2 regions of the Azospirillum sp. 11R-A genome follow, and region 2 is predicted to be linked to the other one. Evidence: predicted binding sites of a transcription regulator. Region 2 holds the regulator's gene; the other holds the start of a gene.

Region 1 (5,813 bases), on a different contig from region 2:
GCGGGGTGTTGATGCTGGTCCAATATGCGCTGGCGCCGGCCGGACTGCTGGTGCTGGCCGCCGGGTTGCTGTTGGAGCGCGACGCGGTCGGCTGGCTGGGGGCGGCGCTGGTGGCCTTGGGCGTGGTCCTGCTGATCGCCCGCAGCGTGTCGGTGGTGCGGCGGTCGGCCCACATCGGCGCGCTTCTCGGCGGTGCGCTGGAAGGAATGCCGGCCGGACAGCTGGTCTGCGACGGAACGGACGATGTGGTGTTCGTCAACGCCGCCTTCCGCGAGCTGGCGGGCTGGCGCCGCGGCGAACGGCCGCTGGACGCCCTGGCCCGCCAATTCTCCGGCGACCCCGACAGCGCGCGCGAATTCCGCCGCCTGCGCGAACGGGTGAGGGCAGGGGGCGCCGCCTCGGCCGAGCTGGCGATCCCGGCGCTGGACGGCCACCCGCCGGAATGGCGCAAGGTGCAGGGCCAGCCGGTGGCCGGCTTCCCCGGCTCCGTCCACTGGCGGATCGAGGACATCACCGCCCGGCGAGAGCTGGAGCATGTCATGCTGCGCGAGCAGGCCAAGCTCGCCGACTTCATGGAGCATGCGCCGGTCGGCTTCTTCTCGGTCGATCAGAACGGCCATTTCCTGTTCGTGAACGCCACCCTGGCGCAATGGCTGGAGGCGGCCCCCGGCGACCTGACCGACGGCGAGGCGCGGCTGCACGGCATCCTGGCGGCCCCTCCGGTTTCCGCCGCCCCCTATGACCTGTTCGACCATGGCGGCGGCGAGCAGCGCGGCGAACTGACCATGGTGGGTTTGGGCCGCCGGCGGTTCCAGGTCGCGGTGGCGCAGAGCGTGGTGCATGCCGACGACGGCACCATCCACACCCGCTCGGTGGTGCGCGACCTGTCCCCGGAACGGGAGTGGCAGGAGGCGCTGCGCCAGTCCGAGCAGCGGTTCCAGCGCTTCTTCGAGGATGCGCCCATCGGCATCGCGCTCGTCGACGAGACCGGGCAGCTGACCGAATGCAACGAGGCCTTCCTGGCGCTGATCGGCAGCGAGACCGGCAGCGTCATCAACCGCCCGATGGCCGACCTGATCGTTCCGGCGGAGCGCGAGGCGGTGATCGCCCGGCTGCGGGCGGTGCAGGGCGGCGCCGACCCGGCCCACCCGCTGGAGGTCCGGCTGTCCGGCGGGCGCGAGCTGACCGCCCAGCTCTATGCCCGGCGCCTCGCCAACCCGGTGCGCACGGATGGCCGTGCGGATGGCGCCAGGGGGGATGGCGCCAGGGGAGATGGGGTGGGCCTGATCCTGCACTTCATCGACATGACCGAGCGCAAGAGCCTGGAGGCCCAGTTCGCCCAGTCGCAGAAGATGCAGGCGGTCGGCCAGCTGGCCGGCGGCGTGGCGCACGACTTCAATAACCTGCTGACGGCGATGATCGGCTTCTGCGACCTGCTGCTGCTGCGGCACAAGCCGGGCGACCAGTCCTTCAGCGACATCATGCAGATCAAGCAGAACGCCAACCGCGCCGCCAACCTCGTGCGGCAGCTGCTGGCCTTCTCGCGCCAGCAGACCCTGCAGCCGCGCGTCATCAATGTGACCGACGTGCTGGCGGAGCTGGCGAACCTGCTGCGCCGGCTGATCGGCGAGAACATCGAACTGAAAATGATCCACGGCCGCGACCTGGGTCTGGTCAAGGTCGACCAGAACCAGCTGGAGCAGGTCATCATCAATCTGGTGGTCAATGCCCGCGACGCCATGGCCGGCGGCGGCAAGCTGATCGTCAACACCACCAACTACGTCGTCAGCCAGCCGGAACGGCGGGAGCACGAGACGGTGCCGGCCGGCAGCTACGTCTCCATCGAGGTGATCGACACCGGCTGTGGCATCGCGCGGGAGAATCTCCAGCGCATCTTCGAGCCCTTCTATACGACCAAGGAGGTCGGATCGGGCACCGGGCTCGGCCTGTCGACGGTCTACGGCATCGTGCGGCAGACCGGCGGATTCGTGCTGGTCGATTCGGCGGTGGGGGAGGGAACGACCTTCACCATCCTGCTGCCTCACCACCAGGGCGAGCTGCGCCCGGTCGATACGGCGGAGCCGCGCGAGCGGCGCGGCAGCGACCTGACCGGCACCGGCATCATCCTGCTGGTGGAGGACGAGGACGCGGTGCGCGTCTTCTCCGCCCGCGCGCTGCGCAACAAGGGCTATCAGGTGCTGGAGGCCAAGAACGGCGAGGCGGCCTTGCAGCAGATCGAGACCAACGGCGCCTCCATCGACCTGCTGATCACCGACGTGGTGATGCCGCAGATGGACGGCCCGACGCTGGCCCGCCATGTCCGCAGGCTGCGCCCGGAGATGCGGGTCATCTTCATCTCCGGCTATGCCGAGGACCGGCTGGGCGAGATCGACGGCGTCGAAGTCGCCCATTTCCTGCCCAAGCCCTTCTCGCTGAAGCAGCTGGCTTCCAAGGTGAAGGAGGTCATCCGCGACGGGCGTTAGGGGGCGGTGACGGGCAGGCGGGGGAGCGAATTCGTTCGCGAAAAAGAGCCCGGCCAACCCCGGTAAAATAGGAACGCACAGGCAACATCGGCGCTTGCAAACGAGAACGAAGAGAGTACATTCAGCCTCGTTGCAAGAGCGCTGACCGTGTGTTCTAAGAGAGGGGTACCGGGCATGTCGTCCGCACAGCTTCGTTTGGTCGAGAAGGATTCCATGGACAAGCAGAAGGCGCTCGATGCCGCCCTGAGCCAGATCGAACGCGCGTTCGGCAAGGGCTCGATCATGAAGCTCGGCGCCAAGGAGAGCTTGGTCGAGACGGAGGTGATTTCCACCGGCTCCCTGGGACTCGACATCGCGCTGGGCATCGGCGGCCTGCCGAAGGGCCGCATCATCGAAATCTACGGCCCGGAAAGCTCGGGCAAGACCACGCTGGCGCTGCACGCCATCGCCCAGGCCCAGAAGGCCGGCGGCACCTGTGCGTTCATCGACGCCGAGCATGCGCTCGACCCGTCCTATGCCCGCAAGCTCGGCGTCAAGGTCGACGATCTGCTGATCTCCCAGCCCGATGCCGGCGAGCAGGCGCTGGAGATCGCCGACACGCTGGTGCGCTCCGGCGCCATCGACGTGCTGGTGGTCGACTCGGTTGCGGCGCTGGTGCCGCGCGCCGAACTGGAAGGCGAGATGGGCGACAGCCATGTCGGCCTGCATGCCCGCCTGATGAGCCAGGCGCTGCGCAAGCTGACCGGCTCGATCTCCAAGTCGAACTGCCTCGTCATCTTCATCAACCAGATCCGCCTGAAGATCGGCGTGATGTTCGGCAATCCGGAGACGACGACCGGCGGCAACGCGCTGAAGTTCTACGCCTCGGTCCGTCTCGACATCCGCCGCATCGGCGCGATCAAGGACCGCGACGCCGTCGTCGGCAACCAGACCCGCGTCAAGGTGGTGAAGAACAAGATGGCCCCGCCGTTCCGCGTGGTCGAGTTCGACATCATGTATGGCGAGGGCGTGTCGAAGGTGGGCGAGCTGCTCGACCTCGGCATCCAGGCCGGCGTGGTGGACAAGTCGGGGGCGTGGTTCAGCTATGACGGCACCCGCATCGGCCAGGGCCGCGAGAACGCCAAGACGTATCTGCGCAACAACCCGGAGATGGCCGACGCCATCGAGGCCAAGATCCGCGGCAACGCCGGTCTGGTCGCCGATGCGATGATGGGCACCCCGGAGACCGACGGCGAAGCCTCCACGCCGGAGTGACGCCGAACGGCCGTCTGTGACGAAAAGCCCCGCCTTCCGAAAGGAAAGCGGGGCTTTTCGCTTTGGGGTGTCGGCTGGCGAATGCCCTCACCTACACATCTACCACCATATGCGGCCGGAACGCTCCCTCCAGCGTCAGCAGCAGATGCAGGTAGACCGCCACCTTGCGCGCCCGGTCGGTGTTGCGGGAGAGGCAGTCGCGCAGCTGTTCGGCCATCCGGGCGGTTTCCGCATCCTGCTCCGGCGCTGCCGCGGTGACGGCCTGGACGATGTGTTCGGGATCGACCGGGATCGGCGCCGCCGGGTCCTTCAGCAGGGCCTCGGCCAGCGCCTCCTCGTCATGGGGGACCGACGGCGCCGCGCTCGGCTTGGCAGGAGTGCTTCGGGACAGATGGTTGCGGAGGCTGTCCTTCAGCCGGCTGCGCTGCCGGTCGTCCAGCCCGTCGAACTGATCGACCTCATCGAACAGCAGGTCGTAGAGGCGGCGGCGCTGCGGGTTCGGCGGGCTCTGCTCGCGCCGCTCCTGCTCACGCTCCTGCTGTTCCCGCCGCGGGTTGCGGCGGTGGTTGCGGTCGGTGGCGCTGCCGGCCCGCTCGACGCCCGCGGTGGTGCGGACGCTGAATTCCGGTGGGCCGACACCGTGGACATTGCCGGACATGTGCCGCCTCCCGGGGAACCGCCCCGTCAGCGATCAAGTCTGGCAGAGCCGGCGCTTCCTTCCAAGCCGAAGCGCCGGCCTATGACCATCAGTCGCCGGCGCCGGCCACCGCATTGTCGGCCGGTTGCGGCTTGTTCCTGCCGAATCCCAGCGTCGGGAAGACGTTGATCAGCGCGGTGATGAAGGCGGCCAGATAGGGCAGCGACTGCACCACCAGCAGGCCCGACCACATGAAGGCGTCTCGGTTCTCGTGGCCGAAGACCATGACGATGGCGAGCGCGGCGCCCCACAGCGACACCAGCAGCACCAGTTCCTCCCGCGCCATCAGGAAGGCCTGCATCAGCGCCGGCTGGTTCTCGCACTTCGGCGTGCGGACGAAGGGACGGCCGGAGGTGAACATGCCGAGCCACATGGCGCGGCCGACCGTGTGGGTCAGCGCCATGCCGGCCACGGCAGCGCCGACCTTGTCCCAGAAGCCGCACTTCACCCGCGCCTCGTAGAGCCAGAGCGAGGCGCCGACCTTGAAGGCGAAGACGCTGAGCGTCGGGATCATGAAGACGTTGGGCGGGAACTCGAAATATTTCGGGAAGGCCATCAGCCCGATGGACCACAGGATGCCGGCGATGCCGAACACCATGTGGGCGGCGTCGGCGAACCAGGGCAGCCAGCCGGTGATGAAGTGGTATTTCTGGCCGGCGGTCAGCTCCTTGGCGCCGGGCGACAGTTGGCGCCAATGATGCTTCAGGATCTGCACCGCACCGTAGGCCCAGCGGAAGCGCTGCGTCTTGTAGGCGGAGAAGCTGTCGGGCACGAGGCCCTTGCCGTAGCTCTCCGGCATGTAGACGGCTTCATAGCCATGCTCGAACAGGCGCAGGCCGAGGTCGGCGTCCTCGGTGATGCACCATTCGCCCCAGCGGCCGACCTTTTCCAGGGCCGACTTGCGGATGATGGTCATGGTGCCGTGCTGGATGATCGCGTTGCGCTCGTTGCGCTGGATCATGCCGATGTGGAAGAAGCCGGCATATTCCCAGTTGGTCATGCGCTGGAACAGGTCGTGTTCCCACTCGCGATAATCCTGCGGCGACTGGACGAAGCCGACCTCCGGCCGGTTGAAGTGCGGGATGGTCGCCTTCAGCCAGTCGGGATGGACCTGATAGTCGCTGTCGATGACGGCGATGTGCTCGGCATCCGGGGCGGTCTGCGCCAGACCGAAGTTCAGCGCGCCGGCCTTGAAGCCCGGCCAGTTGTCGAGGTGGAAGAAGCGGAACTTCGGCCCCAGCTTCCGGCAATACTCCTCGATCGGCCGCCAGACCGCCGGATCCTTGGTGTTGTTGTCGAGCAGCAGGACTTCGTAATTCGGGTAGTCGAGGTTCGCCAGCGCATCCAGCGTCTGCATGACCATGTGCGGCGGCTCGTTG
Region 2 (5,813 bases):
GGCCGCCGACGCCATCGACAGCGGCGGCGCCCGCGACCGCCTGCGCCGGCTGGTCGCCATCACCAACGAGGCAACGGCCTGATGAGCGACGTTCTGACCCGCATCAACGACGACAAGCGCGCCCTGGTGGCCTCCCGCAAGGCCGCCCGTCCCTTGTCGGAGGTGGAGGCCGCCGCCAGGGCTGCCAACGAGAGCAACCCGCCGCGCGGCTTCATCCGGGCGCTGAGCGCCGCGGTCGAGGCCGGGCGCTACGGCCTGATCGCCGAGATCAAGAAGGCGAGCCCGTCCAAGGGCTTGATCCGTCCCGATTTCGACCCGCCGGCCCTGGCCCGTGCCTACCGCGAGGGCGGAGCGACCTGCCTGTCGGTGCTGACCGACGAGCCCTATTTCCAGGGCAAGGACGAGTATCTGGTGGCCGCCCGCGCTGCGGTGGATTTGCCGGTCCTGCGCAAGGACTTCATGGTCGATCCTTATCAGATCGCTGAAGCCCGCGCGCTGGGTGCCGACTGTATTCTGATCATCATGGCATCGCTGTCCGATGCCCAGGCGGCGGAGATCGAGGACGCCGCCATCGCCCAGGGCCTGGACGTGCTGGTCGAGGTGCATGACCGCGCCGAACTGGACCGCGCCCTGCTGCTGAGGACCCCGCTGCTCGGTGTCAACAACCGCAATCTCAAGACCTTGGCGGTCGATATTGCGACGACGGAAGAGCTGGCCGCCAATGTGCCGGCCGACCGCATGCTGGTGGCGGAAAGCGGGCTCTACAGCCCGGCCGATCTGGCCCGGATGGCGAAAGTCGGGGCGCGCTGCTTCCTGGTCGGCGAATCGCTGATGCGGCAGGCCGACGTCGCCGCCGCCACCCGCGCCCTGCTGGCTCCGGTGTGATGCGATGACCGTTGCGGTGGCCGATACGGGAGCAGAAGCGAGAGCCGATGTGTCGATCGCTGCGGAGAGCCCGCGCCAGGATGCCGTGATCGCGCTGGTGGCGGCGCTCGACCGCTATCTGCTGGATCTCTATCCGGCGGACACCTGCCACCTGCTCGACATCGGCGAACTGGAGGGGCCGGACCTGCGCTTCCTCGTCGCCCGCAAGGACAGCGTTCCGGTCGGCTGCGCGGCGCTCCGCGTCGATCCGGCCGGCTATGGCGAGATCAAGCGGATGTATGTCGATCCTGCCGCCCGCGGACAGCGCATCGGCGACCGTCTGCTCGGCCGGCTGGAAGATCTGGCGCGGGCGGAGGGCTTGAACGCCCTGCTGCTCGAATCGGGAATCCATCAGCCCGAGGCGCTGGCGCTCTACCGCAAGGCCGGATTCACCGACCGCGGCCCCTATGCCTGCTACCAAGACAATGGCGTCAGCGTCTTCATGGAAAAGCTTTTGACGGAGACCGTGCGATGACCGGCTTCACCCATTTCGACGCCGAGGGTAAGGCGGTGATGGTCGACGTCTCCGACAAGGCCGACACCGAACGCACCGCCACCGCCGCGGCGACCGTGCTGATGCAGCCGGAAACGCTGGCGCTCATCATGCAGGGCGGGGTGAAGAAGGGCGACGTGCTGTCGGTCGCCAGGCTGGCCGGCATCATGGGGGCCAAACGCACGCCCGACCTGATCCCGCTGTGCCACCCGCTGATGCTGACCTCGGTCAAGGTCGACCTGTCCTGCGACCCTGCCCGCAACGCGGTGGACGTGACGGCGACCTGCAAGCTGAAGGGCCAGACCGGCGTGGAGATGGAGGCCTTGACCGCCGTCACCGTCGCAGCACTGACCGTCTACGACATGTGCAAGGCGGTGGACCGCGGCATGACCGTCACCGACGTGCGCCTGCTGCACAAGGCCGGCGGCAAGAGCGGCGAGTGGGGCGCGTCCGCCTCCACCGGAGCCTGACGCCATGATCTCCGTCGCCGAGGCGCGTGCCCGCATCCTGTCGGCCTTCGCCGCCCTCCCGGCGGAGACGGTCGCCCTGCCCGACGCTCTCGGCCGTGTGCTGGCCGAACCGGTGGTCGCCCGGCTGACCCAGCCGCCTTTCCACGCCGCCGCCATGGATGGCTGGGCCGTGCGTGCCGCCGACATCGCCGCCGCGACCGCCGAGGCCCCCGTCCCGCTGCGCCGCATCGGCGAATCCGCCGCCGGCCATGCCTTCACCGGCAGGGTCGGCCGGGGCGAGGCGGTGCGCATCTTCACCGGCGCCCCCCTGCCCGACGGTGCCGACGCCGTGGTGATGCAGGAGGATTGCAGTGCCGACGACGCCACCGTGCGGATCGGCCGCGCCGTGGCCGCCGGCCGCTTCGTCCGCGAGGCCGGCTTCGACTTCACGGCCGGTCAGGAGCTTCTGCCGAAGGGCCGGCGCCTGACCGCGCGCGACATCGCGCTGGCCGCCGGCGGCAATGTGCCGTGGCTGTCGGTCCATCGCCGGCCGCGCATCGCCGTCCTCGCCACCGGCGACGAGATCGCCCTGCCCGGCGACCCGCTGGGACCGAGCCAGATCGTCAGCACCAATGCGCTCGGCCTCTGCGCCCTGGTGACCGCCCAGGGCGGGCTCGCCCACAATCTGGGCGTCGCCAGGGACACGCCGGAAAGTGTGGCGGCCCTGGCGAAGGGGGCTGCCGGCTGCGACCTGCTGGTCACCACCGGCGGGGCGGCGCATGGCGATTACGATTTCGTCCGCGATGTGCTGGCCGAACGCGGCGTGGCGCTGGAGGTGCAGACGGTGGCGATGCGTCCGGGCAAGGCGCTGATGTTCGGCCGTGCCGGTTCGGTGCCGTTGCTCGGCCTGCCCGGCAACCCGGTGTCCACCGGCGTCACCGCGCTCCTGTTCCTCCGCCCGATCCTGCGCGTGCTGCAGGGACTGCCGCCGGAGGACGACCGCCTACCACTGCGCGCCCGCCTGACCGGCGCGCTGAGGGCCAACGACCGGCGCGAGGAATATCTACGCGCCACGCTCGCCGCCGGCCCGGACGGTATCCTGACCGTCACGCCCTTCGCCCGGCAGGACAGCGCCATCACCACCCTGTACGCCCAGGCCGATTGCCTGATCCCCCGCCCGCCCCATGCCGACCCGGAGCCGGCCGGCGCCATGGTGACCGTGCTTCCTTTGACGGATGGGGCACTCAGCATTTAGACTTGAACAGAGCGCCAGGACATGGCGCTTGGACGAAGACTGGAACAGGTGAACACCACCCGGAAAACTGTTTCACCGCGTTCCAAATGTTCCACACAAGTTCTAAAAGAAGCCGATGGGGGGCTTGACGCGCAGCAGGAACCAAACTAGAACATGGAGCAACGTTTAGTTTTTGTTCCATCTTCAGTCTGGCCGAAGCCGGGAGGCATCCATGCTCACGCGCAAGCAGCACGAATTGCTGCTGTTCATCCACGAACGGCTTGGCCAGGGCGGTGTCTCGCCGTCGTTCGACGAGATGAAGGACGCCCTGGGCCTGAAGTCCAAGTCGGGTATCCATCGCCTGATCACCGGACTCGAGGAACGCGGGTTCATCCGCCGCCTGCCCCACCGGGCCCGTGCGCTGGAGGTGCTGCGCCTTCCCGAGGGTCTCGATGCCTCCCGCAACCGGACCGTGGCTTCCAAGCCGAAGTTTCAACCCAACGTCATCAAGGGCGATTTCGCCTTCGCCGGCCGCGATACCGCTCCCCCCGCCCCGACCCCGGCCGCCGCGAACGAGACGGTGCAGCTCCCGCTCTATGGCCGGATCGCCGCCGGTACGCCGATCGAGGCCTTGCGCGACAACAGCGCCTTCGTCGACGTTCCCGCCTCGATGCTGACCGGTGGCGACCATTACGCCCTGGAGGTTTCCGGCGACTCGATGATCGAGGCCGGCATTCTCGACCACGACACCATCGTCATCCAGCGCTGCGATGCGGCGGAGAACGGCACGATTGTCGTCGCCCTGGTGGACGAGGGCGAAGTGACGCTGAAGCGCCTGCGCCGCAAGGGCAACACCATCGCGCTGGAACCCGCCAACGCCGCCTATGAGACCCGTATCTTCGGCGCCGACCGCGTCCGCGTGCAGGGCAAGCTGGTCGGTCTCGTGCGCAAGTACTGAGCTTTTCCTGCCCGACCGCCGATCCCCTCCTCCGTCCCCGCGGCGGATGGGATCGGCGAGGTCCAAGCTCCTCTCACTGTCCTCCGGTCCAGGGCCGATCTCCCCGTAGCCCGCGCACCGTCTCCACCGTCACCCGCTCGGCGGTCACCGTCAGCGCATGCGCGCCTTCATGGCGCAGGGTCCAGCGGTCCACCACCAAGTCCGCCCGGCAACGCCGCGCCACCTCCGCCGTCACCACCGCATCGGCCGCCCCGCAGTCCTCGTCCAGCGCATCCGGCAGCCGCGGCAGGGCCACCGTCTTTCCACGCACCCGGTACAGGCAGCCAAGCGCATCGCAGTCCAGCGACCGCCCTCCCCCGCTCCATCCCCCGTCGGCCGGCCAGGGATCGGCCACCGACCGCTCGCCATCGCGCTCCCTCCAGGTTTCGGTCATCCGCCCGCCGCCCTTGACCGACGCGCTGAGCCGTCCATCCGGCAGCCTGACCGCCATCACTGTCCCGTCGCCGGCCACCAGCACATCCGGCCGCACCGCCAGCATGGGCGAGGCCAGCCCCGCCAGGACCGGCAGCATCCCCAGCCAACGCCACCACCGCGTCCAGAGGCAGAGCCAGATCCCCCCCATCACCAGCAGCGCGAACCCTTCCGCCGGCATCGCCGGCACGGTCAGCGAGGCCCAGGGGAGACGACCGAAGAACTCCGCCGTCCAGATCACCGCCCGGTCGCCCCAGTTCATGGCGATCAGCGCCGGTGCCTCCAGTCCGAAGGGCAGCAGCGCGTAGGCGATCAGGCTCCACGGCATGACCCAGAAGGACGTGATAGGAATGGCGATCAGGTTCGACAGCACGCCATAGAAGGCGATCTGCTGAAAATGAAAGAGCGAAAAGGGCAAGGTCGCCAGCGTCGCCACCACGCTGGTCAGCAGAATCCCGCCGACATAGAACAACCCGCGCACGATCCATCCGGCATCGCGCCGCCACTCCGCCAGCCTGACGCTGCCCTTCTCGAACGCGGCGATCAGCGCCACCACCGCGGCGAAGGACATCTGGAAGCTCGGCCCCAACATGCCCTCCGGGTCCATGGCCATGGTGACCAGCCCGGCGAAGGCGACCAGCCGCATGCTCAACGGGTGGCGGTCGAGCATGATCGCCCCCATCACCATGCCGGTCATCAGCACCGACCGCACCGTCGGCAGCGGCGCCCCGACCAGCAGCGTGTAGGCGAGCGCCGACAGGATGCCGAACAGCGCCGCGATCTTCTTGATCGGCCACCGCAACGCGATGTAGGGCACCGCCGCCAGCAACGCCCGCACGACATAGAACAGAATGCCGGCGGCGATGCCGACATGCAGGCCGGAGATCGACAGCAGATGCGCCAGCCCGCTGTTGCGGAAGTCGTCCATCGTCGCTTCCGGGATGCCGAACTCCTCGCCGTTCAGCAGCGCCGTGGTGACGCTTGCCTCCACCGGATCGCCGATGGCAACCGCCACCCGCTCGGCAATCGCGCCGCGCGCCTTCTCGAAGGCGATGGCAACCGTGCTCCACCCCGTCACCGGCGGCGCCTCGACCAGTTCCGGCGCACCGGTGGCGAAGCCCGTGCCGCCCAGCCCCATGAACCACGCACGCCGCTGGAAGTCGAAGGCGCCGGGTTCGGCCGGCGCCTGGGGCGGCAGCAGCGTCGCCCGCAGCCGCACCACCGATCCGGGCGCCGGTGCCGGGAAGCGGTCAGACAGGCGGACGCGCACGGCGGCCGGCGTCC

Evidence for each region. The regulator LexA, encoded in region 2, represses DNA repair genes until DNA is damaged. The targets are predictions, from matches to a motif close to ATGTTCTANTTTGGTTC.
Region 1: the regulator LexA is predicted to act here: its motif matches at 2,588-2,604, upstream of recA (recombinase RecA).

What each region holds. Positions count from the first base shown of each region.
Region 1 covers NZ_JBCEBL010000005.1:143,421-149,233, reverse strand. The annotation lists gene VH569_RS09960 (ATP-binding protein) at 1-2,483, shown strand, start outside; gene recA (recombinase RecA) at 2,658-3,737, shown strand; gene VH569_RS09950 (hypothetical protein) at 3,829-4,395, opposite strand; gene VH569_RS09945 (glycosyltransferase family 2 protein) at 4,484-5,813, opposite strand, start outside.
Region 2 covers NZ_JBCEBL010000010.1:3,099-8,911, reverse strand. The annotation lists gene trpD (anthranilate phosphoribosyltransferase) at 1-82, shown strand, start outside; gene trpC (indole-3-glycerol phosphate synthase TrpC) at 82-885, shown strand; gene VH569_RS15310 (GNAT family N-acetyltransferase) at 890-1,399, shown strand; gene moaC (cyclic pyranopterin monophosphate synthase MoaC) at 1,396-1,887, shown strand; gene glp (gephyrin-like molybdotransferase Glp) at 1,892-3,121, shown strand; gene lexA (transcriptional repressor LexA) at 3,333-4,058, shown strand; gene VH569_RS15290 (ComEC/Rec2 family competence protein) at 4,132-5,813, opposite strand, start outside.